Regions from separate parts of the Pseudoalteromonas sp. SCSIO 43088 genome, predicted to be linked through region 3. Evidence: predicted binding sites of a transcription regulator. Region 3 holds the regulator's gene; each other region holds the start of a gene.
What was found. Region 3 encodes sigma-54, which starts transcription at its own class of promoters, with help from an activator protein. Its sites were predicted from a motif close to GTTGGCACGNNNNTNGNNT; they were not measured.
Positions count from the first base shown of each region.

Region 1: J8Z28_RS02375 (BON domain-containing protein) is a predicted target of sigma-54. The motif match lies at 4,017-4,035, and genes of this name have one in related genera.
Region 2: J8Z28_RS03560 (DUF3192 domain-containing protein) is a predicted target of sigma-54. The motif match lies at 1,331-1,349, and genes of this name have one in related genera.
Region 4: J8Z28_RS08660 (LruC domain-containing protein) is a predicted target of sigma-54. The motif match lies at 1,018-1,036, and genes of this name have one in related genera.

Region 1 is NZ_CP072675.1:493,906-502,001, forward strand. Features, by position in the region: gene yjgA (ribosome biogenesis factor YjgA) at 288-809, opposite strand; gene pmbA (metalloprotease PmbA) at 947-2,284, shown strand; gene J8Z28_RS02365 (VOC family protein) at 2,415-2,831, shown strand; gene J8Z28_RS02370 (LiaF domain-containing protein) at 3,081-3,740, opposite strand; gene J8Z28_RS02375 (BON domain-containing protein) at 4,071-4,637, shown strand; gene J8Z28_RS02380 (YqaE/Pmp3 family membrane protein) at 4,695-4,853, shown strand; gene J8Z28_RS02385 (hypothetical protein) at 5,107-5,316, shown strand; gene J8Z28_RS02390 (methyl-accepting chemotaxis protein) at 5,301-7,325, opposite strand; gene J8Z28_RS02395 (Rossmann-fold NAD(P)-binding domain-containing protein) at 7,439-8,096, shown strand, end outside.
Region 2 is NZ_CP072675.1:768,883-776,978, reverse strand. Features, by position in the region: gene zntR (Zn(2+)-responsive transcriptional regulator) at 1-190, opposite strand, end outside; gene J8Z28_RS03565 (D-2-hydroxyacid dehydrogenase) at 285-1,229, shown strand; gene J8Z28_RS03560 (DUF3192 domain-containing protein) at 1,393-1,773, shown strand; gene J8Z28_RS03555 (GGDEF domain-containing response regulator) at 1,806-2,729, opposite strand; gene J8Z28_RS03550 (response regulator) at 2,773-6,126, opposite strand; partial or broken gene J8Z28_RS03545 (PhoH family protein) at 6,189-7,584, opposite strand; gene rapA (RNA polymerase-associated protein RapA) at 7,884-8,096, shown strand, end outside.
Region 3 is NZ_CP072675.1:3,341,494-3,349,589, reverse strand. Features, by position in the region: gene J8Z28_RS15440 (YgiQ family radical SAM protein) at 1-650, shown strand, start outside; gene mgtE (magnesium transporter) at 687-2,045, opposite strand; gene J8Z28_RS15430 (HPr family phosphocarrier protein) at 2,257-2,529, opposite strand; gene rapZ (RNase adapter RapZ) at 2,543-3,388, opposite strand; gene ptsN (PTS IIA-like nitrogen regulatory protein PtsN) at 3,389-3,841, opposite strand; gene hpf (ribosome hibernation promoting factor) at 3,845-4,132, opposite strand; gene J8Z28_RS15410 (RNA polymerase factor sigma-54) at 4,160-5,656, opposite strand; gene lptB (LPS export ABC transporter ATP-binding protein) at 5,764-6,489, opposite strand; gene lptA (lipopolysaccharide transport periplasmic protein LptA) at 6,486-7,007, opposite strand; gene lptC (LPS export ABC transporter periplasmic protein LptC) at 6,997-7,551, opposite strand; gene kdsC (3-deoxy-manno-octulosonate-8-phosphatase KdsC) at 7,548-8,096, opposite strand, start outside.
Region 4 is NZ_CP072675.1:1,854,350-1,862,445, reverse strand. Features, by position in the region: gene J8Z28_RS08660 (LruC domain-containing protein) at 1-984, opposite strand, end outside; gene J8Z28_RS08655 (ATP-binding protein) at 1,208-3,364, shown strand; gene J8Z28_RS08650 (M28 family peptidase) at 3,357-4,754, opposite strand; gene J8Z28_RS08645 (sensor domain-containing diguanylate cyclase) at 4,873-5,781, opposite strand; gene J8Z28_RS08640 (VanZ family protein) at 5,843-6,238, opposite strand; gene J8Z28_RS08635 (alpha/beta hydrolase) at 6,242-7,075, opposite strand; gene J8Z28_RS08630 (ABC transporter ATP-binding protein) at 7,232-8,096, shown strand, end outside.

The sequences.
Region 1 (8,096 bases), 1.0 Mb from region 3:
TGGTAGATGATTGTTGTGCGTGATGTTCACGGCTAAAGCCGTTCTTACGGGGTTGTAGGAGGCGTTTTAACGCCGAAATATTTAGGTGATTATTGTACGTGATGTTCACGGCTAAAGCCGTTCCTACGGGGTTGTAGAAGGCGTTTTAACGCCGAAATATTTAGGTGATTATTGTACGCAATTTTCACGGCTACACCCGTTCCTACGGGGTTGTAGGAGGTGTTTTAACACCGAAATGTTTATTAAAAAGCCGCAAAATTTTCATTAAGCGGCTTTCTTTATACAAATCAAAGCATAATCGCATCTTTTAGATACTGGAATAACTCTTTGTATGCTTTGGCTGGCTTTTCTGCTTTCACTTCTTTTGCGGCGCTGCGCACTAATTGGCGCATTTTTTGCCGCTCAAGAGAAGGGTATTGATCGATTGTTGAATTGATCAGGTCGTCACCTTGTTTAATTAAATCATCGCGCAGGGTTTCGATTTTGTTCATCAAAACATCCGCTTGATTGTTTTTATTAAGCATGATGTCGATCATCGCTTGGATTTCATCAACGTTTTCTGTGGTACGTAATACTTTTGCGATGTAGTTTAAGTTACGACGGTAAGCATCGCTCTTATCACTTACTTTATCAGAAACAACAAGGGCTTCTTTTAAATCGTGATTAAGCGGTAAACGATCGCGCTGCTTTTTCGGCATTTTTGCAATTTCAGCACCCAGACCATGATATTGCATGGCTTCACGTTTTAATTCGCTTTTTGATACGTAAATAATTTCTTCTTCGATAAGTGGCTTTTTCTTCTTCGCCATAAGGATGCTCATTCAGTAAACTTAACTATTCGCTATTATACGCCATTTAGTTAATGATTAATATTAGCTGATGCAGGTCTCGCAGTGTGTTAGCATTCGTTACACTATAAAAAATATCAGAACCTAGGACACACAAGATGAAAGATCCTATTTATCAACACATTTCTGAAGTGAAAGACGCAGTAAGCGAAGTGCTTGAGCATGCAAAAAAATTGGGTGCTACTGCGGCTGAAGCGGCGATGTCGAGCACGTCAGGTTTGTCTGTCAGCACGCGCATGGGCGAAGTTGAAACAATAGAGTTTAACCAAGACGGTGGCTTAGGTATCAGTGTTTATGTGGGTAACAACAAAGGCTCTGCTTCAACAGCTGACTTAAACCCTAAAACATTACGTACAGTGGTCGAAAAAGCCATTGATATTGCAAAGTTCACCTCTGACGACCCATTCAATGGTATCGCCGATAAAGAGTTACTTGAATTTGCACCGCAAGATTTAGATTTATACCACCCGTGGGAAGTTAGCCCAGAGCAAGGTGTTGAGTTTTGTCATCAAGCAGAACAAGCTGCGTTAAATGCCGATGAGCGCATTGTAAATTCAGACGGTGCGAGTTTTTCTTCTCACCAAGGTTTACGTGTTTATGGTAACAGCCATGGCATGATTGCAGGTTACCCACGTACGCGTCATAGCATTAGTACGATGGTGATCGGTAAAGAAGGCGAGCAAATGCAGCGCGACTCGGCTTATACCATCGCGCGCCATAAAGATGATTTAAATGACGCTGCAAAAGTGGGCCTTGAAGCAGCAACCGAAACCTTGGCTAAACTTAACAGCCAAAAGCTAGGTACTATGAAAGTGCCTGTAATTTTTAGAGCTGATATTGCTAACTCATTGTTTGGCCATTTAGTGTCGGCGATTGGTGGCGGTGCGCTTTATCGTAAGTCGAGCTTCTTGCTTGATAGCTTAGGCACTAAAGTTTTTAGCGATTGTGTGAATATCTCTGAGCGCCCGCACTTATTAAAAGGTTTAGCGTCTTCACCGTTTGATGCTGAAGGTTTAAAAACCGTAGACCGTGAAATTATTCAAGGCGGTGAGCTGCAAACTTACCTATTAGCAAGCTATGCGGCACGTAAACTGTCAATGGCACCAACGGGTCATGCTGGTGGTATTCATAACTGGCTAGTTGAACAAACCCATGCCGATTTAAAAGCACTTTTAAAAACCATGGGCACAGGCTTATTAGTAACGGAACTTATGGGCCAAGGTGTGAACACGGTAACGGGTGATTACTCACGTGGCGCGGCGGGTTTTTGGGTTGAGAATGGCGAAATCCAATACCCAGTAAGTGAAATCACGATTGCTGGTAACTTAAAAGATATGTTTAAGGCCGTTGTGGGCTTAGGTGGCGACATCGAACGTCGTGGCGGTATTCAAACAGGCTCTGTATTGATTGAACAAATGCAGGTTGCTGGCAGTTAATTCATAAATAACGAATCATTTTTTAAAAGCCTCACTTTAGTGGGGCTTTTTTATTTGAAAAAACGCTTTACCTAAACTTAACTTGAGGTTTTATCTTGGTGGCAGTTTAAAAATAAAAAGGAAAACTACCATGTATTTAGAGCACGTAAACCTTGTTGTTAGTAATGTTGATGCCATGCTGCACTTTTATAAAGCAGCATTCCCGCACTGGCGTGTGCGTAGTCAAGGCGATAGCAAATGGTCGGGCAAACCGCGTAAATGGCTGCACTTTGGTGATGATTACCAATATCTTGCATTAAGTGATAACGGTGAAGATGAAAACCGTGATTTAGCAGGCCACCAAGTAGGCCTTGCTCATTTTGCTTATGTGACAAACGATATTAATGCTGTAGTTGAGCGTCTTGTTTCGGCTGGTTATGAAATTGATAAACACGGCCCAGAAAACCCTTATCGTAAAAATGTATATTTCATCGACCCCGCAGGTTTTGAAGTTGAGTTTGTAGAGTATTTTAGTGATATCCCGAGTGAGAGGAATAATGACTTGTGAAGGAGCTGTCAGCTTTCAGCCGTCAGTTTTGAGCCGAATTGTGTTGTTTGTAGGTCAGGTATTGATTGATGGAATGGCGTTGTATGTACGACGCGCCAAGCAAGCGTGACGCCTACGGTTGATGTAGGCGTGAAATTTATTTCGCGCGCACTATTGTTGGTCGTGCTTTAGCGCGTCATTGATGAAACGTATGCAATATCTTGTCGCCATAAATGACGACTTACATTGACATAATCGCACCTCACAACTTTACTGCACCTTATTCATTTCTTTCCAGCTGGCTTTTAGGCTGTTGGCAAAGCTGATGAACTTTTCTTTCATGGTGCGTTTAACTGAAATCTCAACTGAGCCTAGCCATACATTACCTTCAATGGTGATAGTTGGGCCTTGGCCTTTATTTAAGGCTACAGATTTATTCTCTACGCTGCCAATCACGCTAAATAATTTAGATACCACATTTACATGTTCTGGTACGTAGATTTCGTCGTTACCTAAAATACAGTTCACGTAAATGGTGACATGCTGATGTTGGAAAATTGCTTCGCTAAAGTCGAGTTCGATTGAACCTAGGCAGTTTGTTAGGTGAATTTCTTTTGGTACTACCCATTGGCCGCTGCGCTCATTTGAACCCAGAATACTACGAAGCTGCAGGCTTTCGTTGTCGCTGCTGTGGCTATAGTGAGGTTTAAATTGCGCATGCTTATGCGATTTATAGTCAATATCCGCTTTCAGATCTAAATCAGCAACTAGTTCAACCAGTACTTCGTTGCTAGTGGCTGCCATTGCCTGGTCTAGTCGGCGTTCAAATGCTTCGGCTGAAATAACAGCATGACTGTAGTTATAAATGAGTTGATCAATAACTTCTTCTCTTACTTGATCGATTGGGCGATCTTCAAGTTTAACGGCCATGGTAGTTCCCTGTTGTGATTTTAAAGGTGATTTTTTAGTTATTAATTACGAAGCAAGCCTTAGGCCAAAGTTTATTTTTATATAAATCAATGATTTGTGTTTTTTTGCTAATAAACAACTTCGTTAAATTAACCACAGATTAATAAAATCAGCAACTAAGTGGCCATTTTTGCAACATCGTGAACTTCTTACCGAGCAGCTTGTAAATCTTTACCTAAATGAATATAAATAGCTGCTGAATGGGTGTTTAACTTACTGAAAATAAACAAGTAAATAGTTGGCATTATAGTCGCATTAGTAAAAGTGTCTTTAATCAAAAGGAGAAAGATTATGAACACTTTTAACAAATCTATGATTGCCGCTTTAGTAATTGGTGCAACTAGCATGTCAGCTCAGGCAAGCAGCTGGGAAAATGAAAGTAAAGATGCTTGGATTGATGGTAAGGCAGAAACTGTGCTTCTTATGAACACAAACCTTAACAACTTTGACATCAACACTGATGTAACTAATGGCAAGGTTGTACTTACAGGTAAAGTTGATAGCGAATTAGATAAAGAGCTTGCTGAAGAGCTAGTTCTTAGCCTAGACGGTGTTAGCTCTGTTGATAACGAACTAACTGTTGTTAAAAACATGAAAGCTAAGCACATGAAATCAGACAAAGCTGATTCAGCAGAAAGCGACTTAACCGACGCAAAAATGAGTACTGTAATCACGACACGTTATTTATTTAACTCAGAAGTAGGTGGTACAGACATCGATGTTGATACTGACATGGGTGTGGTAACTCTAAAAGGTACTGTTGAGTCTGATGCAGAAAAGCAATTAGCAGTAAGCATTGCTGAAAACGCAGAAGATGTTCGCAAAGTAATCGATGAATTAACGATTGTTGCTGAATAATAGCAAGCCCTATATAGCCCAGCTTTGGCTGGGCTTATATTTTTCAAGGAGTGAGTCATGGATTTAATACGTATTATTTTATCGGTTTTAATTCCACCTCTCGGCGTATTTTTACAGGTAGGTTTAGGTGCGCAGTTCTGGATTAATATTCTTTTAACCTTATTAGGGTACATTCCAGGTTTGATTCATGCTGTGTATATCATCGCTAAGCGATAATCACCGCATTAATCTACAAGGATGGGTAATGGAGCACAGCAAGGATGGGCTGTAGGAGTAACGGACGATAAACCGCAAGGAGTTTACAGTATGGATAATGTAACTACGCACAAAGGACAACAAGGAAGTAACAAGGCGTTATGGAGTAGCGCACAATGGCAACGCTTTATGGATAAAGTGAATGGAGATGACAGCAAGGAATAAGCTTAGGCAGGAGCCAAACAGGATGAAGCTAGCGTAAGGAGGAGACTATATGGAACAAGTACAAACGCAACCAACACAAGGATTGACCAACAAAGGAGTTGCTTTATGGAACAAGCAACAGTGGCACGAATTTATGGAACACGCGAAAGCGGTTGCGCCACGACTAACAGGGAAGGCTGACGATAAAAACCCGATGTCATCTTCAGGTGACATCGGGTTTTTAACTACTTCAGCAATTTATCTTTATAACTTAAATTGATTCACCGTTTTATTTAAAGCGGCTGCTAATTCATTCAAATCACGTGCTTCATCCGCCAATTCATGGGCATGATCCGCAGTGCTATTCACTAAATGATTAATCGCTGCCAAGCTATTATTGATATCTTCTGCAACCACTGTTTGCTGCTCAGTCGAAGTCGCAATTTGATGACTTTGATCTTGCACATTTGTCACAGATTGGGCGATATCTTGTAGAGCTTGCAATACAATTTGTGTTTGCTCAACTGAGCCTTCAGCACGCTCTTGACCTTGTTGCATCATAGTCGATGCTTGTTGGGCAATTTGCTGTAAACGGCTGATCATGTTGCGAATATCATCAGTAGATTCTTGGGTTCTGCTTGCCAGTGAACGAACTTCATCAGCAACAACTGCGAAGCCTCGACCTTGCTCGCCAGCACGGGCTGCTTCTATCGCCGCGTTTAGTGCGAGTAAGTTGGTTTGCTCTGCTATTGAGTTGATAACATCAACCACCGCGCCGATATTGCCACTTTCTTGCTCAAGACCCGCAACCACTTTAGACGCTTCACCGATGTGACTCGCCAGAGCGGTCATCACTGATTGAGCTTGAGTTGAACGTTTCGTACCGTCAACGGTAATGGTTTGCACTTCTTCAGCTGCATTATTAGTGTGCTGAGCATTGCGCGAGATTTCCATCACAGTAGACGCCATTTCGGTTACCGCCGCACTTACACTATCAACTTGTTGCTTTTCTTGCTGAATTTCATCGTTGGTTTTTTGCGATACAATTTTCAATTGGCTTGCAGCTTGGCTAAGTTGCTCGGCCTGCGCAGCAGTATTAAGCATCATTGCACGAAGTTTATCGATGAAGGTATTCATGTGATGAGCAAGTTGGCCCACTTCATCATTACTCTTGATTTCGATTTTTTGTGTTAAATCGCCATCACCTGATGCGATATCACGCATAATGTAAGTTAGCTTAGTCAGCGGCTTGGTGATCATTTGCGTGGCCCAGAAGATCATCGCAATGATAATCGCAAGAATGATGATCACAGAGGTTGTGGTTGTCATCACCGCATCATTTACTGGCTCATCAATCATACTTGTTGGAATTAAAATACCCACGTACCAATCAAGGTAAGGGGTTTCTAGCTCAAGGCGGTTGTATACAACGTAATATTGCTCACCTTTGAAAGTAACAAAGCTGCTGCCATCTTTTTGGCTTTTCATCGCGCGGTTTAATTCGCTAAAGCCTGATGTGTCGCTAAATTGTTTTTCGAGGGCATCTAGGCCTTCTTTGCCATTCGGACCTTCGTCAGTCACAGATAGCTTGTGGCCAGTGCGCTTAGATAAGTGCACAACCTTTTGATTGCCATCAAGTAAGAAACCAAAGCCTTGGCCATTAAAGCGAATTTCTTCAACCATGTCGTTGATGTTGTTTAGCTGTAAATCGACACCACCAAAGCCTATTAGTTTGTTTTGCTTATAAACAGGCTGTTGCACAACTGCAGAGGCATTACCTGTGGTTAAATCTACAGAAATAGGACCAACATAAAGCTTGTTGATCTTTAAAGCATCTTGCCACCAACCACGTTTGTAAGCGTAGTAAGGTTGGCCATTATAATGAGTGGTTCGCTCGTTTTCTTTAAAGTACTCACCTGTTGTTGCAGATGCAAAGAAGGCAGATAAGATGTTGTCATCGTTGCCACTGATACGCACAAAATCTTGATTAACGCTGTCGTATCCAGGTTGGTTATCAAGGCTTTGATCACGTTCAGTCCAATTGTCGAACCAATTCACTAAATGCGGATTTGTAATGAAGGTTTGAACCACTTTACCGTATTTGGCAAAGTAACCTTGCATTGAAAGTCGCTCACTCTGTAAATAGCTGTCGGCTTCGCGTTGAATAGCTTGGCGCGATAGATCAGCAATATGGCTAACAAAAAAACTAGACGCGATGATCAGTAGTACACTTATCGTCCCGCCGATGAGTAGTAATATTTTTTTACGTAAAGAGAGGTTATTTAACATAGGTGCACGTGTTTTTATTATCGGGTAGAGTTATCTATCTAATCATATTTGCACCCAAATCGCTACACCGTTAAGCGAACGTTAATAATAAATTCTAAGAGGTAGTTAGATAAATGAGTTCTGAAAATAATAAACTAGTCGTTTTAGGTGCAGGTTGGCTTGGTAGTGCGCTTTGTGTTGAGGCAAAAAAATTAGCATGGCAAGTGCAGGGTACACACCGTAGTAGCGAGCACGAACATGACTTTCAGCGCCAGGTTGCGTTTGAAGGTACAGTGCTTAAACACGATGTTTCACTTGAAGATGCATGGTGGGTGTGTGCAATTCCGCCGCGTAGTCGCAGCTCAGAAAGTAATTATTTAGCTACTTTGCAAGCAGGGCTTGAGCTTGCCAAGCAACTAAATTGTAAAGGCTTTATTTTATGTTCTTCGACGGGTGTTTACCCAACTGACAATGGTCATTACGACGAAAGCACAACAATTAATTGCCAATCAGCGCGCCAGCAACTGCTATTTGATGCTGAGCAGTTAGTGCTCAATGCCGGTGGTAAAGTATTGCGTTTAGCGGGCCTTGTTGGTCCTGGGCGCGACCCGGGTAAGTTTGTTGCAGGTAAAGAGCTGTCTAGCTCAAGTCAGCAAGTGGTAAACATGGTACAGCAGCAAGATGTGATAGCGGCGATTTTTTCTGTAATTGAAAACTGGTCAAGCGCGAGCAGCATTTATAATGTGGTTAATCCTGCGCATCCTACAAAAGCAGATTACTACCAACAAAAAT
Region 2 (8,096 bases), 1.3 Mb from region 3:
TGATCTCAGCCAGACTAAAGCCAACATTCTTTGCTCTGAGAATAAACGCCATTTGTTTATAGTCATTCTCAGAATAAAAACGATATCCCACGTCTGAACGCGAACTAGGCGTTAACAAACCATGCTTTTCGTAGTACCGTAGCGTATCTGTTGAGACACCCAACTGACGGGCAAACTCACCTATTTTCATCACCGTCTCCATTGTGAAGCGTTTATTTATTATGCTCACTATAAACCTTGGAGTACACCCCAAGGTCAAGCAATAAATTAAAAAAGGAAAGCACATGAATATTACTGTCCTTGATGCAGCGACATTAGCCAACACTTCGTTAGATGCCTTAGCGCAATTAGGTAAATTAACCTGTTACGATTTAACCGCTAAAGAACAGGTTGTTGAGCGCTGCCAAGATGCCGATATCGTTATCAGTAATAAAGTGGTGATTGATCAGAACGCCATGAGCAAATTAACTAATTTAAAATTAATATGTGTTGCAGCGACAGGGACTAACAACATTGATTTAAGTGCAGCCAAAGAACATAACATCGCAGTGACAAATGTAGCGGGCTATTCAACACCGAGTGTGGTGCAACATACCTTTACTCTCATCACTAATTTACTGGGCAATACTCACAGATACATTAATGATTGCCAGCAAGGCTTATGGCAGCAAAGCCCTATGTTTTGCCGTTTAGATTACAGCTTTAATGAAATTGCCGGCAAAACACTGGCTATTGTTGGCTATGGCTCACTGGGTAAAGCCGTTGCCGATGTAGCACGCGCCTTTGGTGCCAATGTCATCATTAGTGAACGAAAAGGCCAAACGCCTCGTGAAGGTCGTGTTAGTTTCAATGATGCCCTAACCACAGCCGATATCATTAGTGTTCACTGCCCGCTTACTGATGAAACGCGCAACCAAATCGCTGCGGCAGAATTAAGCATGATGAAACCGTCAGCTATCATCATTAACACTGCTCGTGGTGGGATCATCAATGAAGCCGATTTAGCTGATGCATTAGCTAATAATATTATTGCCGGAGCCGGTGTTGATGTACTCAGTAAAGAACCCGCAGAGCAAGAAAACCCGCTGGCACTATACAAAGGTGCAAACTTATTACTTACTCCACACATTGCATGGGCGAGCCAAGAATCTATTGTGCGCTTAGTTAACGAAATTGCGTTAAATATCCAAGCATTTAATCAAGGCGAAACACGTAACAGGTTGGTCTAAACCGCAATTTATTAGTCAATAGAGCTAAGTAATTAGTAATTTATTACTTAACTCATTGACCAAACACAATCTAAGCAATTGATTTAGTTGTGATTTACAAGTTTGGCAAGCAGTTTGCTATTAAGTGAATAACTATAAAACAATTTCTTCGGGATAAAATAACATGAAAAAAGCACTTCTTATTGCCGCGCTAACAGCTCCATTTTTAACTGGTTGTGTCATTGCTGTTTCTGACGGTGAAGCCGACACACATTGGGCTGGTAACTCTTCTAGCTGGCAAAAACAGCATAAAAATAACCGTGAAGTGATTTCTAATCTTGCATTAGATACGAGCTACCAAACTGTATTAAACAAACTAAATACACCTAACTTTACCGAGTTATTAAAGCAAGGTGATGATGTTTACCAAGTATTATTCTATGCAACGCATAGTATTCACTCTGATGGCAAGATGACTAAAGACGAGTGTACGCCACTCGTATTTAAAAATGATAAGTTAATTGGCGTAGGTGATACGATTTATAAATCACTTAGCAATGGTTAATAAATAATTTGAAACGAATGAGTAGGCTTTGCCTACTCATGTTCATTTACTGCGATCATTCTCGATACTATCTGATCTCGCCCGGCGTCTTTAGCCTGATAAAGACCTAAATCAGCTTCTTCAAGTAAGGTTTGTTCTGCATAAACCTGACCATTTTCTGTGGTCGCAATACCAATACTAATTGTGACATGGTCGGCATTTAGCGACGCTTTATGTGGGATGTTTAAATCATTCACCGCATTGCGCAGTTTATTTGCAAACGACATAGCCTCTTTAGCTGAAGTATTGGGCAACACCGCAGCAAACTCTTCACCACCATAACGAGCAACAAAGTCACTGCCTCGTTCACACGCCCCAACTAAGGCATGAGCAATTTGTTTTAAGCAATCATCACCTGCTCGGTGACCATAGCAATCGTTGTAACGCTTGAAGTGATCAACATCCATCAATAACACAGATAGCGGGGTTTGATCTCGACGGCAACGACGCCACTCTCGCGCTAAATTTTCATCTAAATAACGTCGGTTTGGGATCTCTGTTAAGCCATCAATTGAGGCGAGCATTTCGAGTAAGTCATTTTTTTGTTTGATCAGCAACTGATTACGCACTCGAGCACGCACGATAGCAGCACTAAATGGTTTAGTGATGTAGTCCATCGCGCCTAATTCAAGGCCCTTCGCTTCGTCATCATGGCTGGTATTGGCAGAAATAAATATTACAGGCAGCATACTGGTAGTCGCGCTTTCTTTTAACTTAGTAAGCACTTCGTAGCCGTCAATGCCGGGCATTACAATATCCAAGATCAACAAATCAACAGTTTGCGTTTTTAAAAACGTCAGTGCTTTTTCGCCACTCTCAACACAAAAAACATCATAGTCTTGCTGCAATGTTTTCTCTAATACCAAGCGGTTTAACGGATCGTCATCAACAATCAGTACCTTGGCTCTTTTCAACATCAGTAGATCCTTGTTCGATGATAAATGCGATGACCTGTTTTATTTACCATTGCAACTCATCATTTAATTGTTCGGGCAGTTCGCCATCTGCTTTAAGCCTAGCTTCACATTGCTGAGCGCACGCTGACAATCGCTTAAAACCGAGATTTCCGGCTGACCCTTTTACATTATGAACCACACGGACCAACTCATCGGTAGTTTTTAATGTAGAGATTTGTAATAACTGCTCTGCTGCCATAGTCGCAAACTTCGACAACATAGTTAATACTAACTTAGTATTGTTTGCAAACTGAGACAGTATAAAAGCTTGATCAAAAAAGACTTCTTTTGTGTTATCGAGTTCACTCATTGCTAAAAACAACTTACTAGCAACAATCGGTTTAGTTAAATGCTTATTCATACCCGCCGCGATTGAATGCTCAATATCTTCGCTTTCACTGTGTGCAGTGAGTGCGTAAATCGGCATTTGTTCTTTGGTGAATGACTGACGAATAATACGCGTTGCCTGACAACCATCCATTTCTGGCATCTGAATATCCATAAAAATGAGATCGGGCCTTAAGCTATTTGCCAGTTCAATGCCTTTTTCACCACTGTGTGCACACACAACGGTGACATCAATTTGCTCTAAAATACTTTTAATAATGCTTAAATTAAGCGGGTTATCATCCACAGCCAGCACTAACATGCCAGATAAATCAGTACTAGAAGGCAATGAAACCAGTTCTTTTTTCACAGGCTCCGCGGCTTTATCTAGCTGTAAGCAAAAGCAAAATTCACTGCCTTTACCTTTTTCGCTTTCCAGCTTAATTTCGCCTCCCATTAGCGCAACTTCGTACTTAACAATCGCTAAGCCTAAGCCAACGCCCTGATGAGAGCGCGTTAATGATTCATCACCTTGAGTAAATGCATCAAATAAGCGGCTTTGATCTGCCTTGCTAATACCAATGCCCGTGTCTTTAACAGTAAAGCAAATGAGTTGCTGCTCAGCTGACTCTTCCACCAGCATTAAGTTTAATGTCACTGTGCCTTGTTCGGTGAATTTGGCAGCGTTGGTCAGTAAATTAGCCAGTACTTGCTGCAAGCAAATTTGATCACCCACTAAGTTATCGCTAATGCTTTTATCGCATTCGACTTTAAACTCGATATCTTTATTTGCGCATAAAGGGGCTGTTATTCCCTGACAGTAGTCGATTAAATCAGGCACACTAAAAGGGGCTTTATTAAGTTGTACTTGCGAGCTTTCAGCGCGGGCAAAGTCGAGCATACGATTTAGTAAAGTAAGCAAGCTATTGGCTGCTGATTTTGCTTGTTCGGCATGATTACGCTGCGGCTGTGTTAAACCTTGTAAAGCGATGACATCAATTAAGCCTAGTACAGCATTGAGTGGTGTGCGTATTTCATGACTAAGGTTTGCAATGAAGCGGCTCTTAGCTAATGTTGCCCGCTCTGCGTCATCTTTTGCTTTTACTAAGTCCGTCACATCCTGTACATGAACAACATAGTAATCAGGTGTTTGCTCGGCATTCCAAACTAATGACACACTAATTTGTAGCCAGCGCTGTAGCTCTTGCTGCTCAAGGCTAAAGTGATACACTTTTTTCTTCTCATGCAACAGCTCTGTCAGGGTATTTTTTAATGTCTGATAAGACGTCTCAGCAAATAAGTCTATTAGTTTGAGGTCATTGGCGTTTTCAATTGCAAAGATTTTGCGTGCCGCTTTATTTGCTTGCAGCACCTGATCGTCAAGCGATACCAACAGCACCCCATTAGCAGCATACTCCATGGCACTGCGTAATTTTGCTTCGGAGCTTTGTAATGCATTGAGCGCATTATGCTGCTCGGTAATATCACGACCAATTGCCATAGTGCCAAGAAATTGCTGATGTTCGTTGTAAAATGGCACGATGCTAAATAGATAACTGTTATCTTCTGTGGTCAATCTTTTTTGATAAGCTTGGCGGTCTTTGAGTACTTGCTTTTCAAGCTCGTTTAACTCGCCATTATCATCGCTAATGTCACATAATTGCTGCCCTACTAACTTCTCTTGTGGCAAGCCGATATAGCGCTCATACGCCTTATTACAGCCTAAAAACGAGCCATCAATATTCTTAAAATAAATTAGGTCAGGTACGTTATTGAGCATAGTATTTAATAGCGCTAAATGACGCTCTTTCGCATCAATACTACGACGCAATTGTTTTGACTTTACCTGTACTTGCGAATCAAGCGCTTTATTTGCCTCTTGTAACGACTGAACGAGCTCTTCATTACGGCTAAACACCTTTTTCACACGGCTGAACCAAGGCTGCCAATCAACAGGAATACGATAATGAACTAACGCTTGTTTGCCTTCATCATGCTGCTCAAGATAATTCATTAAGTGCGTCATTGGTTTTACAAAAATGCGCTGACTCAACCAAAAAACAGCGCTGAACATCATCACTAAAAACACACTCAAAAATGCGAATTCTAAAAAAATGTCGTAGCCTACAGGTTCACTCAGGGCTTGCTTTGATTCATAGAAACGAGTGTAAATAGGTAAGTTTGTTGCTTCTTGCACTAAATGACTGTGGTTATTCTTGCTCATATCTATCGCGACATTCGGCCAATGCTCGCTGGCACTTATGGCAGTATTAGGCTCTGTCTTTGAGCTGGCAATGACTTGGTTATCTTGGTTTATAAAAATATACTCACCATAGTTAGGCGCTATTTTTTTTAACCAGTTAGAAATTGCTTTAAGGTCATAAATCAACACAATGTAATCACGACTATTAGCGGCTCGTTGCTTGCCAATAGCAAAGTAGGCATGGCCATTTATGGTCAACACAGAGCTCGAAGCAAGCTTGTTGCTATTGATTGATAAAGGTCGAAATTTGTTATCTAACACACTGGTCAGAAATTCACTTTTTGCTGTGTTACGGCGCTTAATATAAACAAAGCCTTGCTCATTAACATAAGCAACCGCTTCTAAAGATTGAATAAGCGACAGCGTGGTATTAAACGAGGGACCGAGGGCAATAACTCGTCGCCATTGATTAATTGCGTAAGCGGTTGAGGCAAACTTTCCTTGCCCGACTATCTCCCCCACTCCATCGCCCACACTTTGGTAGTAATAGTGATCGTATTGATTCACATTGCGTGCCCAACTAGGATCAAAATCATAAGAAAGTGGCTGCTCATATAGCTTGAACATGGTGTCTATAAGGCCATCTGCGGCACGCATAGCATGGCTAAGCTGAGCTGAAATATTATTAAAACCGTTTTGCCTGCTTTCTATCGCCCGCTCAAGTTTTAAATTATATAAGTGTAAACACAAAAAAAACGCCACCAGCAGCGGCACAATAAGTGCCACTGCCAAAGAGCGATAATAATGCTTTAACGGTAAAAAATTCACTGGCTTATAAGTACCTTACCTCGATAACAGCTAGGTTAACGAGGCATAGGAATACTGGCAAGTTATAAATTTTCTTCAGCAAAGCTGGCTAAGCGGCTACGTACCACACCGTTTAAATTAACGGTAGCACTGCCCTGAAAATCTTTAAAACGTTCAACAATATAGGTTAAGCCTGAGGTAACTGGCGTGAGGTAGTTACTATCAATTTGCGCCAAGTTACCTGAGCAAATGAGTTTAGTGCCTTCACCGCAGCGAGTAATAATGGTTTTCAGCTGTGAAGCGGTTAAGTTTTGACTTTCATCCAAAATAACAACCGCGTTTTGAATACTACGGCCGCGCATAAAGTTTACTGATTTAAACTGTACGTTGGCTTTTTCCATAATGTAATTACGACTCGAAATTGGATTTTCGTCTCCTTTATGCAGCACTTCTAAGGTATCGGTAATAGCAGCTAACCACGGCGCCATTTTCTCTTCTTCAGTGCCAGGTAAAAAGCCAATTGATTCAGCAATTTCTGGGGTATTGCGAGTAACAATCACTTTATCGTAAATACCTTTTTCTATAATCATTTCGAGGGCACTAGCAAGAGCGAGCAAGGTTACCACAGCCGGCAGGACCAGTTAAAATCACCAATTCAATACTTGGGTCAAGTAGCGCATCAAGTGCCATCCCTTGATAAACATTTTTTGGCTTAACCCCCCAAGCGGTATGGCTCATCAAGCGCTCAACACTAATATCCTTTAAAGTAATGTGTTTATCATCGTAGCTTGTTACTCGAGCCGCAAAGTGGTCGCTTTCATCTAAAATATATTCATTACAGAACACATCGCTAATCGTGCTTTTAGCCACATGATGATAGGTATCTCGGCCTTGCTGCTCTGTTTCGCATTCTCCAACCTGTTGCCAAAAATCACCTTCAATTTTTTTATAGCCGCTTGTAAGCAATGCTATGTCGTCAATTAATTGGTCAGTTCTGTAGTCTTCAACAAATTTAAGCCCTGCCCCTTTCGCTTTTAGGCGCATATTGATGTCTTTAGTGACAAGCACCACTTTGCTATCGCTGTGTTGCTTCTGTAAATGAACAGCACAATTGATGATGCGGTGGTCGTTTTCGTTGCCCGGTAACCCCGAAATACTGTCTGCAAATAAATGGTCATTAACGATAATTAAGCGGCCACGAGATCCTGTTTTAGCCTTTTTGTTACTAGGAAGCGCGACACCCTGCAACATTTGCTCTGGCGAAGCGTCCTTTAACACTTCATCTAAACCACGAATAGCAACACGGGCGTCACGGCTAACGTCATGTTTCCTATCTTTAATGTGGTCGAGCTCTTCTAATACTGTCATGGGGATAACAACATCATGTTCTTGGAAAGATAAATAAGCGAGGGGTTCGTGGAGTAATACATTGGTATCGAGCACATACATTTTACTATCAAGGTTCGAAGCTTTTTCCATAGCACTTTCCTTACGTTTTATGATTTTTATGCTATACCCAATAAACTAAACAAGCGGCGGATGAAGCTATGGTTTATTCGTCAGGTATATACTCAGTTTAGTCTATTTACGACAAAAGTCCTTTTTATGACAAACAAATATACAATTATTTAACTGGTTAAAATACATACAATTTTTACCGTTAATAATAGCTTAAAAAGGTTGACTAAATTTAATTGTGTGCGGCGAGTTTACTGCCTTGAAGTAGCATGGCGTTACAGGTAACATAGCCGCCTTTTTTCTTCATAGACGAGACATACATGAATTTTTCCTTAGGTCAGCGTTGGATCAGTGATACTGAGTCAGATTTAGGATTAGGCACCGTTGTTGCCCTTGAAGGCCGTCAGGTCAGCATTTTATTTCCAGCCAGTGGAGAAAACAGAGTTTATTCTTTAACAGAAGCACCTGTTACTCGTGTCGCATTTAATCCAGGTGATATTATTCGCAGCGTTGAAGAGTGGGAATTAGAAGTC
Region 3 (8,096 bases):
TAAAAGAGTTGGTTACCCATCACGTAGGCGGGTACTTAAAAATTGCCCCTGAGCATACTGAAGATGGTCCATTGTCTAAGATGATGAAGCCGGGCATGGGAGCTTACGATAAGTTTAAAGAGCTATTTGATAAATACTCAAAAGAAGCGGGTAAAAAGCAGTATTTGATCCCGTATTTTATTTCTGCTCACCCAGGAACGAAAGACGAAGACATGGTGAACATGGCGTTGTGGTTAAAGTCTAATGACTTTAAGCTTGATCAAGTGCAAAACTTTTATCCATCACCGATGGCCAATGCAACCACGATCTATCACACTGAGATGAACTCGCTGCGCAATATTAAGAACAATACTGAGCAAGTGCCTGTTCCAAAAGGCGCACGCCAGCGTCGCTTACACAAAGCGATTTTACGTTACCACGATCCTGCTGGTTGGCCGATGATCCGTGAAGCACTAAGAAAAATGGGCAAAGCGAATCTAATCGGTAAAGGACCGAACTGTTTGGTACCTGAAGAAGGTCGTAACGAGAAAGCTGCTAGAGGAAAGGGCGGTAAAGGCCGTGCGGCACTGACTCGTCACACCGGTTTTAGCCAGTTTAAAAAGGCCAATACCAAACCTCGAGTAGGTAAAAATAAGCAGCGCGCAAAGTAAAAGATATAAATACGGCCCTTAAAGGGCCGTTTTATATTAGATCAATAACCAGGTTGCGGTGCCTAAAAAGGCAAAGATACCAACAATATCAGTGACGGTTGTCAGTACCACACTGCCGGCGAGGGCTGGGTCTATTTTCATTTTCTTAAGAATTAATGGAATGCTCGCACCCGCAATACCAGCGGCAACAAGATTCATAAACATTGCAAAGGCCAGCACTGCGCCGAGTTTAAAGTCCCACTGCCATAGGGCAACCACACCAGCAATTAATATCGACCAAATAATGCCATTCAGTGCGCCAATCGCCAGCTCCTTAAGTAATAAGAAGCGTTGGTTGGTTTGGTTGATATGACCAACCGCTATACCACGAATAACCAGAGTTAGGGTTTGGCTACCCGCAACACCCCCCATTGAAGGGACGATACCATTGAGTACCGCTAAAATAGGCAAGATTGCTAAGGTGTTTTCGAAAAAGCTTGCCACAATGGCTGCTAACAATGCGGTTAATAAGTTAACCCCAAGCCAAATAGAGCGACGCTGCGAACTTTTTAGCACTGGCGCAAAGGTATCTTCTTCGTCGTCAAGACCAGCGAGGCTAAGCATGCTGTGTTCAGCATCTTCACGGATTACGTCAACGATATCATCGATGGTAATACGACCAAGCAAGTGAGCGTTATCATCGACGACAGGGGCTGAAATCCAGTTGTGACGTTCAAACAATTGCGCTACATCACTTTCATCCATAGAGATTAGGATTGACTCACAGTCTTCATCCATTAAATCACGAACAATTTTATCTGATGGGCTGGTCAGCAATGTAGTTAATGAAAGCGCGCCTAAAAAGCAGTTATGCTTATCAACTACATATAAGTCATCGGTACCCTCTGGTAGCTCACCTCGTAAGCGTAAATAGCGCAGTACAACATCGAGAGTAACGTCAGGACGAATGGTAACCGTATCGCTGTTCATCAAGGCACCGGCTGAACGCTCTTGATAAGAAAGTGCTTGAGTTGCTCTCTCTCTATCTTGCGAATCCATGGCACTGACAACGTCTTGATATACAGTATCAGGAAGACTACGTAAAACCTCACCTAAGTCATCGTCGTCCATATCTTCAGTGGCAGCAGCAATGTGCTCAGGCTCCATCTGGGCAATAATGCCAAGACGTACATCTTCAGAGAGTTCTTCTAGAACATCACCACGGACATCTGGATCAACCAGCTGCCAAAGCATACGACGAATTTTATGGGGAGAAGATTCAAGTAAAAGGGCTGTATCACAAGGTGCCGTTTTGGCTAACATTCCGCGCACTTGAACAAATTGACCACTATTGAGTGACTTGGTCACTTGTTTGAGTTGTTGTAGTGGGTAATCTTGTTCAAAGGCTTCTGGCATTGGCGTCCTTACAACTGAAAAAAGTTTAAATAGGCTAAGCAAATACAGCATAGTTGCTTTGTAGTGTATTTGCAGAGATATCGTCGCACTGCGATAAATTTATTAAGAGTTTTGTAATTTAGAAAAGCGAGCGATATAAAAGTAGGATATTTAAAGGGAATTTTAAATATCCGAATTAAGTTTACCGTAAACCTTGAAGTCTTAGCAAATGCTATTCTTGCTCGTGGAAGCGTTGTGCAATTAATTCGCCGATTGCCGTTAATGCAGCATCGGCGTCAGGGCCTTCGCATACAACGCGAACTTCTTTACCCTGACTACTTTCAAGTAGCATTAATGCTAACACGCTGTCGCCTTCAGCTTCTTTATCATCTTGATAAAGCGTAATTTTGGCATCAAATTGCAGTGCTAATTGCGCTAAAACAGTAGCAGCACGAGCATGTAAGCCAAGTTTATTTTGAATTAAAAAGGTATCTTCAGCGTGCATTGTTGGTGCCTAATTAAATGTCTTGTTCGCGGTGGCGAATTTTTACATTAGCATGGCTTTTGGCAAAGCTCTCACCAATTGTTTGCGCTAAGTAAACAGAGCGATGTTGGCCACCGGTACAGCCAATAGCAATAGTCAGGTAACTGCGGTTATTGCGCTCTAAGTGCGGTAACCAAGTTTGCACAAAGGTTTGTATTTGCCACGTGAACTTTTGTACTATGCTGTGGCTAGCTAGGTAATCTTTTACTGGTTGATCAAGGCCGGTTAGTGGCTTTAAATCAGGTTCCCAGTGTGGGTTAGGTAAAAAGCGTGCATCAAAAACGTAGTCAGCTTCTTTTGGAATACCATGCTTAAAGCCAAACGACATAAAAGTAATAATCAGCTTTTTATCTTTTTTACCTAAAATCTTTTCGCGAATTGATTCTGCTAACTGATGAACACTCAGATCAGTGGTATCAATCATAAAGTCAGCGCGAGTGATCAACACATCAAGCAGGATTTTTTCTTGTTTAATGGCCAGATCAAGCGGCAAAGAATCAATAGATAGTGGATGCAAGCGGCGTGTTTCTGAAAAGCGCTTGATCAGAGTTTGGTCATCACTGTCTAAATAGAATAGTGTTGGGTTTGCGAAACCTGGCAGGTACTCAAGAATATCATTAAATTCTTGCTGCTCTTTCGGTAAGTTACGCACGTCGATGCTGACCGCTATTTTATAGTAGTTATCAGACACACTTCGTACGAGCGAAGGCAGTAAATTAACCGGAATATTATCAACGCAATAATAGCCTAAGTCTTCAAGTACTCGTAAAGCGACCGATTTACCTGAGCCTGAGCGACCGCTGATAATTATTAATTCCATTTATGCCTCTGCTGATATGACCTGAAACAGTTGCTGATCGGTAGTAGCACTACGCAGCTGTTTACAAAATTCTTTATCTTTAAGTCTATCAGCAATTGTTGATAAGGTCTTTAGGTGAAGCTGACAGTCACCATCTGGTACGATGAGTGCCACAAAAATATCAACTGGACGATTATCAATTGCATCAAAATTAATAGGGGATTCACTCACTATCACAAATGCATGAGGCTCATCTGCGCCGCTCATTCGGCCATGTGGAATAGCAATACCTCGGCCAATGCCGGTGCTACCTAGTTTTTCTCGGTTGAGTAAAGCATCTAGGATATCTTGTTGCGATAAATGAGGAAGCTGCTGGTGGGCCAGTTCGCTGATATATTCAAGAATTCTTTTTTTGCTATTAAAAAGGACCGCAGCTTTGCTGCAGTCCTGGTTAGTAAGTGAACTTAGTTTCATAATTTAATGTCGAGCTAATTTCTCTTTGTGTTTAATGACTTGGCGATCAAGTTTATCGATCAGTGAGTCAATGGCTGCGTACATATCTTGATGTTCTGTAGAAGCGAACAATTCGCCTCCGTTTACATGTAAAGTTGCTTCTGCTTTTTGGCTTAATTTTTCTACATCTAGAATGACATGAACATTATTAATATGGTCAAAATGCCTTTCTAGTTTCGCAAACTTGGTGTTTACATAGTCTCTTAATGAATCTGTGATTTCTACATGACGACCAGTTAAATTTAGTTGCATAAGCATTTTTCCTTCTATGTAAAACGTCTAAATCAGACTCTTACGCTGATTAGACGGAGGTATTGCTAGAGACTCACGATATTTTGCAATTGTACGTCTAGCTACTTTAATTCCTTGCTCAGCCAATATATCTGCAATTTTGCTATCACTCAATGGTTTAGCTGAGTTTTCTGCAGCGACTAACTTCTTGATTAAAGCGCGTATTGCTGTAGAAGAACACTCACCACCATTTTCGGTGCTGACATGGCTTGAGAAGAAATATTTCAACTCAAAAATACCCCGTGGGGTATGCATATATTTTTGCGTTGTTACCCGTGAAATCGTCGATTCATGCATTTCGACCATTTCAGCAACATCATTTAGCACCATCGGCTTCATTGCCTCAGGGCCATGCTCAAAGAAAGCTTGTTGTTGTTGAACGATACAGTTGGTCACTTTTAATAGCGTATCGTTACGGCTTTCTAAGCTCTTAATAAACCACTTTGCTTCTTGTAAGTGAGAGCGAATAAATTGGCTGTCGCTACTTGATTTAACAGAGCGAGACATCGCCGCATATTGGCTGTTCACTCTAATCTTTGGCATACAATCTGGGTTTAACTCGACTACCCAGCGGCCTTTCACTTTTTTCACTGATACATCAGGTATAACGTACTCAGATTCTTCGCGTACTATGCTATCCGCAGGCTTAGGATTTAAGCTGTGAATAAGCGTCATCACTTCTTTAAGCTCATTTTCTTTAAGCTTAGTCTTTTTCATCAAAGTTCGATAGTCGCGACTCGCTAATAATTCGATATGCTCAGATAAAACCATTTTAGTTTCAGCTAAATATGGCGTATCGGCATCGAATTGGCGTAGCTGAATGCACAGGCATTCTTGTAAACTGCGCGCGCCAATACCCACAGGATCAAATAACTGAATTCTTTTTAAGACCGCTTCGACTTCATCAAGTTCGATTTCTTCTTCATCGTTATTTTGATTAAAGCTTTCGACGATATCTTCACAGCTTACCGTTAAAATACCTGAGTCATCGATAGCTTCTACAATTGCCACAGCAATCGCTTCATCAGTAGGGCTAAATGGCGTGAGTTGCAATTGCCACATCAGGTATTCGTGAAGGGTTTCGGTTGATGCTCCCTGATAGATAGATTCATCTTCAGGCATTGGCCCTGACGATGTTGAAGGGGCGGCACTCATGTACTCATCCCAGGTAACATCCATTGCTAAGTCATCGCTTACGGTGTCTTTATTGAGAGCATCACTACTTTCTTGCTCGTACTCGCTAGGTGCTTCTTCGGCAGACGCGCTGACTTGTACATCGTCAGATTCAGCTTTTTGCTCATTCTTGCCGGTGCTTTCTTCGTTGTAATCCGCTTCTTCCACTTCAAGTAGAGGATTACTATCAAGCGCTTCTTGAATTTCTTGCTGGAGATCCAATGTACTGAGCTGCAACAAACGAATAGCTTGTTGCAGTTGTGGAGTCATTGTAAGTTGCTGGCCCATGCGCAGCTGTAATGATTGCCTCATGTATCCCTAACAATCCTTTTTAAGTTATCGATACCTGTATAAACACAGTTATCGATTTATTGTCATTGTTATAAGTCTAGCAGATGCTCTAGTCGCTGGCGTAATGGTTACAGCCTGAATTGCTCGCCTAGATATACATCGCGTACAGTTTGGTCTGCTAATACGTGCTCAGGTGTGCCTGATGCAATTAGCTCCCCATGAGAAACAATGTAGGCTTTTTCACAAACATCAAGGGTTTCTCGAACATTATGGTCAGTAATTAGTACACCGATACCACGATTTTTTAGGTGCTCAATAATTTTCTTTATATCTAACACTGAAATTGGATCAACACCAGCAAAAGGCTCATCTAAAAGGATAAATTTAGGATTAGCGGCTAATGCGCGAGCAATTTCTACACGGCGTCGCTCACCACCTGACAGCGCCATACCTTGGCTGTCACGAATGTGTTGAATACTAAACTCATCAAGTAAGCTATTGAGTGTTTCTTCGCGGGTGGTTTTATTTAGATCTTTACGAGTTTCTAAAATGGCCATCAAGTTTTGGTAAACCGTCAACTTTCGAAAAATTGACGATTCTTGTGGCAGATAGCCAATACCTAAACGCGCACGGCTATGCATTGGTAAAAGGGTGATATCGTTATCATCAATACTGATTTTACCTTTGTCGCTAGGTACTAGGCCTACAATCATATAGAAGGTCGTTGTTTTACCTGCGCCATTTGGACCAAGCAAGCCAACAATACTGCCAGCTTCAACTTCAAGACCGACATTTTTAACCACTTGGCGGCCTTTGTAGCTTTTAGCTAAAAGCTCTGCTTTTAATGTGCTCATGGTTGGCCTTTATTATCTTTTTTATTTTCAACAGGCACTAAAATAGTGTGTACACGATCTGTTGAATTTTCGTCTTTTTCAGCACTGATCAGCTGCTGTGCCATATCATAGGTAATGCTTTTTGCTGTTACTTTTTGACCTGCTTGAGTAACTTCAGCTTCACCATTTAAGGTTAAGAAGCGTTTTGCAACATCATAACGTACTTCTTCTGCGCTAGCGCTCATTACGGTGCCATCAGCTTGCTTTTCTTCGAAGTAAGCAGGCTTACCTGTGGCAATAATCAACTCTACTGTACCTTCGGTGTCACCGCCGTGTGCTTCAAGGCGTTCAGCGGTAATACGACGATTACCATGCACGATCTCTACGTTACCTTCAAATATGCCAACGCCATCTTTTAGTTTACCTACTTGGCGATCTGAGCTAATGCTAATTTGAGCGCCAGTTTGCTCGGCAGCTGCGCCCGAAAAGGCAATCAATAAGCTTGGGATCAGGAGTAATTTCTTCAGTTTATTGGTCATAGTATATGGTTCGTGTATGGTTAGTTAACTCAACAATTTCGGTTTTTAAATCGGCTTTTAAGCCTTTACCGGTAATCTTTAAATTCGGTCCTGTTAGTGTCACAGGTTGCTTAGAAAACATGGTCATTTTATCAATGTCGACATTAATGTTTTCTGCTTTTATATCTTCGATCATGCCGTTATGGGTTAAGTTTTTAGCAACTACATCCCCTTCAAAAATCAGCTGATCGTTTTCGTACAATGTGGCTTCTTTGGCTTTTACTTGCCAAACCTGCTGGTCGCCATAAATAGTAAAAATAGGTTGCTCAAAAAAGGTAAACCCTAATTGTTGATACAACTCCATTTTAGCAGCAGCCACTTTATGACTAATTTTGCCTTGCTCGTCATACGCTGTTTGCTTTAACGCCACTGCGGTGTAATCAGGTGTTGCGATGATCTCGTCTTCACTAGTTATTGTGTCTGTTGATTGGTTAAAGTACGGGTACCATAACCACACCATGCAACAAACAAAAACAATACTCAGTAAAATACGGGCTATATTCATGCGCTGGTTCCATCGCTAGTTAACGGCTTACCGTTTTCTAACATGAGTAAATCAGTTAATTCACGCACAGCTCCAAAGCCACCTGGTAATAATGTGGTGTAATGAGCCAGCTTTTTAATCAGTGGGTGTGCGTCGTTTACAGCAACAGCAAACCCTACTTTTTCCATTACTGGTAAGTCTGGACCATCATCACCAATATAGGCAATTTGTTCATCGGTCAGCCCCAGTTTATCTTTTAACTCTTGATAAGCAATCAGCTTATCTTCTTGTCCCTGATAAATGTGCTGAACTGTTAGGCTAGTCATTCGCTGCTGAACTATTTGTGAATGGCGGCCAGTAATCACTGCCACTTCAAAGCCACTATTAATGAGCGCTTTAATACCAAAGCCATCTTTAGTATTAAATGCTTTAAGCTCTTCGCCATCATTACCTATATAAATTCGGCCATCAGAAAAAACGCCATCTATATCACAGATTAGCAATTTTACTTTTTGTGCGCGCTGACTCACATCAGGGCTAAGAGGCTGGTATAGCTCGGCGAATGT
Region 4 (8,096 bases), 1.5 Mb from region 3:
CTGTAAATCTGCCGGAGTGTTAATGTTTTCACCATCAACAACGGCTCCTAAATAAACTAAATTTGATTGGTCTTCATTAGGGTCAAACAGATGGCGGGCACCACTATCAGCAAGCGCTGTTTTATATGGCATAGGTGCATCGCCAAAGTCGATCGAGTTATCAGTGACTTTTACTTCTGCAATAGCACAACGTGCCCCATCATTTTGATTCGATGTTGGCCCTAAGGTGAACACTGCAGCGGTAGGTGTATAACCAACCACAGGGCTGGTGCTTAAATCTACTTTATGGATTTTACCGCTGCGGTTATTACTAAAATAAAACTGACCTTGCACATCAAAGTAACCTGCACCATTAGCGCCAGTATCGCCGGCTATGTCGAGGTTTGCTATAAAAGTGGGTGTCTTATTATCTAAGTTGATTTCGTAAAGGTCGCCGTTTGACTCAACTGCATACAAAAGATTGCTATGTGGGTGAAAAGCAAAATCATAAATAGCTAAATTCCAGCTTGCTGAGCCTGCAACTAATTGTGCCTGATACTCGTCAGCCTCTTCAGTTAAATCAATGCCATATAAACCAAATTTAGGATGGTATAAATAGTAAATCGCCTGATTAGTTTCACTATTTACATGAATATCACCAACATAAAAATTGGTATCTGGTAGACCATTTACAATCAAACGTTGTAAAACATAATCGTTACCAATACGTACAACACTTCTCGGGGCTTGTTTGCTAAAGCCATACATGTACTGGTCTTGATAATTAAAGCCAACCGCATTTACGCTGTCGTTATTCGCCTCTGTTGTAAAATCCATTGACGCTGCAAGCACGGTGGTTTTGGCAGATACTAGGTCAACGCCAAACATTTGCGCAGGCGAACCTTGAATCAAAAATGCTTTACTTGGGCACTGTTCAAATGGTGCAGCACTTACAAAGCCTGTTGCAAGTGCGGTTATTAGGTAAGCAGGTATGTTACTTTTCATAATTACACTCTCCTGTGGATGTGTTATTACTCAAAGCAGTAACCATTCCAAAATATAACTCACGCTATAACAAGGTGTTATGAAAAATCAGCCTGAGTATTTGCAAGATGCAAGAGGCATAGTTGCATAATGCAATTCTTTTTAGCTATAAAAGCAAATCATTCCCACTTAAAAGAATGGCATGCTAGACTAGTTAGGAATAAAAATAATAATAAACCCCACTATGAAACTTAAAGCCTCTGTAATTCTGTACTTTGCCTTATCAATGAACAGTGCTTTTGCATCAACACTGCAACAAAACATTGATGAAGCCAGAACAATCAGTGACTACCAAAAACGATATGACTATTTAAAAGCCATCGATAAAAAGCTTATTGAGTCTGCCAGCCTTGCAGAACAAGTAAGTTATAACGTTAGATTAATTCACGTTCACATACACCTCGGCCAATTTCAACAAGCGCAAACTATCATTGATGAACTTGAAGCGGGCCCAAAATACAAAAAAGACTCCCCCATTTACAGCGAGTTGTATCTAGCGAAAGCGCGGTTGGCATACAGAAAAAGTGACTTAGAAACCGCAATTTATTTATCGCAACAAAATGTCGCCCTGTTTCAGCGCTTACAACTTACCCATTATGAAATTGATGCCGTGGCGAGTCTTGTCAGTGCTTATCATAATGCTGGCGAGTATCAAGCAGCCTTAAACTTGCTTGAAGTTTATATTCACGACAACAATCGCGAATTAACCTTAAAGCAAAAAGAAATGCTCTATCATGGTTATTCGCGTAATCTTGAACAGTTAGACCGCTTAACGCTTGCACTCGAATATAAGCTAAAACGCCGTGAAGTTATTCAACAGATGTCGCCGTCTATCTCGTTACAAGCCGGCATTAGTTATTCAATTGCTCAAAGTTATTTAGATTTAGAACAATACGAAAAAGCAAAGAGCGAGTTTATTACAGCCCTTAGTTTTGATAGGCAAACGGGCTCACTTTCTGATATCGGACATAGTTTAGTTAAACTATCCCAATGCGAATATGGGCTAAAAAACTACAATGTAGCACTTGAATACGCACAAGAGGCTCAACAGGTGTTCGCAAGTTATAACAGCGCACGAAATACAGCCTGGGCAAACCATAATATTGCGATAAATTTGCTCGAAATCGATAAAGCAACTCAGGCATTAACCATAGAAAAACAAGTGATCACTGAACTCAAGCAAGACGATCACTTATACATAGATGTACTACTTACATTAGCAAAGCTATACATTGGCTCTAATGAGCACGAACAAGCTAAACATTATGCTGAGCAAGCCTACAAGTTAAGCAACCAAAAAAATAAGCTGCAAAAGCAAATCACAGCCCTAGAACATTTGATCACTGTGGCAGAACAACAATCTGATTACAAACAGGCATTGTCGTATCAACGTGCTATTACAGAGCTTGAAAAAGGCTTTGCCCGCAACAACTACAATCAACGTTTAGCGGAGCTGCAAAATTCCATTGCCATGCGCGACCGTGATTTGGCCATTCAAGATTTAAAACTCCAAGATAATGAAAAAAGCCAAGCAATTGCCTCACAGCGCCAAACTATCTTATATAGCATTTTATTATTTAGCTTGCTTTTAGCTGTAATGGGCATTGCTTTATTAAGAATAAGACAGAGAAAACAGCTTATTGAACAGCGCCGAAATTATCTCGATAAACAAATCAGCCAACGTAGTAAGTTATTATCACAAGTTGCTCACGAGTTAAGTGGTCCATTAACCGGGTTGCGCTTACACCTTGAAACGCTCCAAGCAGGCTTAACTCAATTTAATCAGCTTACCTACGAAAAGCTCAACCAAAAAATCACTGATATGGCAACTTTAGTGACTGATTTAAATAAAATTTCACTTTTAGAACAAAGCAGCTTTCAGCTCAACGTAACAACAATTAATGCGGCTGAGTATTTCCAAAGCTTGCACACAGATATGGTGATCCAACTTGATAAATTTGAAGTGAGATTCTCACAAAATGTTGCTGATGAATTAAACTTTGAGTGCGATGCAACACGGCTTTCACAGTTATTTGCAAACTTAATCAGTAATTCGCTTAAGTACACAAATCACCCTGGTAAGATAAATTTGACGATTAGCCAAAATCAAACTCAGCTCTTAATCTGCTATGAAGACTCAGCCCCTGGCGTCAGCGATGAGAGTTTAGCAAAGATTTTTGACCATCTTTATAGAGTGCCAGACTTAAAAACAGTGAAACAGTCAGGTTCAGGAATTGGGCTTGCGATAGTAAAACAAATTGTCGAAGCCCATAATTGGCATATTACAGCTGCTCATAGCGAACTGGGTGGTGTCCGCTATGACCTTACAATTCCTATTTAGTTGATTTTTCTGGCCATTCAAACGCACCAACATCACCAGGAAATACAACCGGTGATTCAATACCGTCTTTGTTTACAGCGGCAACACCAAAATAGTAGTTATCGATAAAAACATTTTTAAGGGTTGCTTCGGTTACATTGCCAACATCGCGGCTAAATTGCCATTGTGGTTCACTCGTGTAACGCCAATAGATTTTATAACTGACCACCGTTGGATCATCGCTTTTATGCCAGGCTAATGTTGTACTTGGCTTTACTGCACCTGAAATACTAACGCCCGTTGGTGGCGCTGGAGCCCATGCCATCGAAGCCATTGTCACTGCATTAAGTGACGTTAACTTCGCCGCATAGGCAAAATCAACATGGTCAATGGTGTCACCGTAGGTAATACCATTTTCAGTACGCAAGTCTTGATGCTGTTGATTATAGTTTTCGTTGGTTTCCATTATACGCACAGCTGCAAAGCCAACATCGTTAAATGGACGGTGATGCCCTCCTCGACCAAAACGATCGAGTCGATATACCAACATGGTATCCAAATTCTCAATGTAGCGATCTGCAATTGTATCTATGTAACGCGCTAGGTTTCGACTTGCAGAGTCAACTTCACCACCGGTAAAACGGCGTTTATGGGCTTGCTCTTTGGTTTCAATAACGCGTGTACCTTCAGAGAAGATACGTGCAGTTGTGTTATCTGTTACCCCATTAATCCCGGTTGAATTACCAATCATGTCGTTGTTTAAAACACCATGAACACGCCAGTTATGCTCTTGTGCATATTTAGCTAAAATTTTACCGCCAAACAAGCCTTGCTCTTCACCAGATAATGCTGCATAAACAATTGAGCCATTAAATTTATACTTTGATAAAACACGCGCCGATTCCAGCACGCCAGCCACACCAGATGCATTATCATTAGCCCCTGGCGCATCTGAGGTATAGTCCATTACATCAGACACTCTCGAGTCAATATCACCCGACATCATAACCATACGGTTCGCATCAACTTGACCGCGCTGAATAGCCACAATATTGACAACTTCAACCGGGTTTGGAATACGCTTTTCACCGGAAATAGTGTCTTTTACTTCGATGATTTCTAGGCAGTTACCGCAGGCTTTAGAAATTGCCTCAAACTCAGACTTGATCCAACGCCTTGCTGCTCCAATACCACGCGTATTTGATTTCGTCTCAGAGAGAGTATGGCGAGTGCCAAAATCAACCAGCGTTTGAATATCTTGCTCTATACGTGTTTTAGAAACAGCATTTGCAATATCATGTAAAGCTTGTTGATCTTTATATTGAGGTGTTGTGGCATGAGCTGCCGAGATCAAAAACAGCGATGAGCTAAACAAAGCACCCGTTGTTGTTATTATTTTACGCTTAAACATAGTTTCACTCCTTCAATGAATCATTCAAGGCTAACTAATATTTCATTTCGCGCAATAGTTATGAGTTAGAAAACAAATTATTAGGTTGAAACCATATACCAGCATTGCCTTAAATAAGTTACCCTGTATTTTTAGCGCCGGGTAACTTTATTCCATCATTGTAAAACACCATACGATTACCCCCTTCATACTTTGCTTTGTACATGGCTTTATCGGCACACTGAATGAGATATTCTGCGTCACCATAATGCTCGGGGAACAATACGGCACCAATACTTGGCGAGTAAATAAGCTCTGCATCGTTATAAATTAAGGGTTGGCAAATCTCGGTTATTAATTCGTCAACCATTTCGATGACGTCTTTTTTGTGTTTAATGCTATTGAGGATCACCACAAATTCATCGCCCCCTAAGCGCCCTACACTGTCTTCTTTTTTTAAGACATGACGAATACGCATAGCAATGGTTTTTAAGAGCTTGTCTCCAGCGCCATGACCATGAATATCATTAACTTGCTTAAAGCCATCAATATCGATAAACAGTACTGCAATCACGGTTGAAATGGTGTTCGCAATCGACAATGATTCCTCAAGCTGGGTGGTTAAGAAACTGCGGTTGGGGAGATCGGTCAGAGGGTCGTGCCCAGCCATATAAATCAGTTTTTGTTCGAGCTTTTTTTGCTCTGTAATGTCATAAGCAATAGCCACTCTAACTTGCTTTTCTTTAGACCAATAAACAGACCATAAAACATGCACTATTCTGCCATCTTTTCTAACCCAGCGGTTTTCAAATCGTGGGTGCTGATCATTGACCACAATTTGATTAATGGCATTGATGGTTTTGGCTCTGTCTTCTGGATAAACAAAGTCCAACATTTTTCTATTAATGGCTTCTTCTGGCGCGTATCCGAAAATTGTTTCAAAGGCAGGATTAGTAAAAAGTAACGTGCCTTTGGCATCAACTACACATACTGCATCGAGTAGAAGCTCAATAATATCTGACAAATAATCCGATGTATCTATGTTCATACGCAACTTTTAGGCTAAGTCTACACTGAGTATAGACGAAACCTAACAAGTCACTGAAAGTTTAAGCCTTAATTGGATATAACTTTTTGCAAAGCCAAGCTGAAAAAGCACTGAAAACGGCAATACCCACAAAATCAGCGATTAAATCGACAAAATCTAGCGTCCGAGATTCGACAAAATACTGGCTTAGCTCTTCTAAAATCACAAATGTACTTACAATCAGCACAGCTAAATAAATAGGCCGCCCAGCAATATTCATTGTTTTAAACTTAAAGGCGAGGTTGATGAATAGCGTAAGTAGTCCAAATAAGCAAAAATGCCCCAACTTATCACCGTAAGGAATTGCCGCAACAAGTTCGAAAAACACCGACTTTTGCCCAGTATTGGCAAGATAGATAACCCAACCAATAAAACCAAAAAAGCCGATAGCAATTAACACAAGAATACGTTGAAACATCTTTTATGGCGCCATATGTGAGGTTAAAAATAAAAATTGATAGGCAATCACTTTATTCCAATAGTGCCAGTCATGAATGCCCGGACGTTCAATATAGTCATGGCGGATGCGCATTTTCAACATCGCTTGGTGTAGCGCTCGGTTTTGCTCAATAAAAAAGTCATCAACGCCTATATCAAGCATAATCGGTAAGGTATCAGCGCCCTTTTTCCATGCCGTATTGCCTGCAGCAATTTTATGGAGGTTATTAATAATGGCTATGCTATCCCATTTTTCTTTGTTTTCAGCGTAACTGCCGAGTACTTTTGCAAGATCAAACTCTGCACTAAAGGGCCTAACATCAACCCCAGCAGACATCCCTGAAACTGCTGCAAACAGGTTTGGGTGATTTATTGCAATGTGCAAAGCACCAAAGCCCCCCATTGATAAGCCTGTGATTGCACGGCCACTTTTAGACCGATTGGTCGAATATTTAGAATCAATATAATTTAGTAAATCGTCTGCGATGTAGGTTTCGTATTGCGAGCTTTTGTCGATATCTGAATCCAAATACCACGAACCAAAATTGCCATCTGGATTAACAATGATGACATCATATTGGTCTGCTAATTTTTCAATGTTTGTCAGCTTTGTCCAATCGCTGTGATTGCCACTATAGCCATGTAATACATAGATAACATTGTACTCTTTTGAGTCTTGATAGCCATCAGGTAATGTCACCGTTACGGGTTTTTCGATGCTGGTTTTTTTGCCCTTAAATATGTGGGTATCAGTTTGGTAGGCACAAAGCGGTAAGCTGAAAACGAGAGACAGCGTACAAAGCAACTTTTTCATCATTAATTCCTTTTTCTTATTATATTTTCATTTCTCACACTAGATGTAAATAACTGAATAGTTGATAGATTTTAATCTTAATTTTTAAATTAAATGAACTGCTAAAAAACCACTCGAATGATATAGTAAGGCCACTTTGATTTTTAAAAAGCGTCGTCTATGTATCGTTTATTTGAGCGGATGACTAATCCGTTTCCTAAAGAGCAACCCTCTCAGCCACCTAATAGCTTATTTGCTTTTTGCCGTCATTATACCCGTGGCATGGAACTATCACTGCTATTTATGTCTTTGAGTGCCGCAGCGCTCGCTATTTTAGAAGTATCGCTATTTAGTTACATGGGGCAACTGGTCGATTGGCTTGGCGAATATACCCCAGATACCTTGTTTGTAGAGCAGCAGGCTGAACTTACAAAAATGGCGGTTATGTTGCTGGTGGTGTTACCTATTGTCGTGTTCTTTCACTCAGCGCTGTTACATCAAGCGCTCCTTGGCAACTATCCTATGTCTATCCGTTGGTTAGCACACCGTTATTTGCTTCGTCAGAGTGTTAGTTTTTATCAAAACGAATTTGCCGGCCGTATTGCGACAAAAGTCATGCAAACCTCATTAGCTGTTCGTGAATCAGTGATGAAATTGCTCGATGTATTAATGTATATCGTTGTCTACTTTGGCGCCATGGTGTTTTTGGTCGCAGAATCTGACTGGCGTTTGATGTTGCCATTATTGATTTGGCTAGTTTTATACGCCGCTATTCAAATGTATTTTGTACCTAAGCTAAAAAAAGTAGCCAGCTCGCAAGCTGATGCACGCTCAGAAATGACCGGACGTGTAGTTGATAGCTACACTAACATTTCGACTATCAAATTGTTCTCGTACACACAGCGAGAAGAACAATATGCAAAAGATAGCATGGATGTATTTTTACAGCCGGTATATAAGCAAATGCGCCTAGTTACCAGCCTAAACTTCTCTATCAACACGCTAAATTACTTATTGGTATTTAGTATTGCTGCCCTCTCTTTAT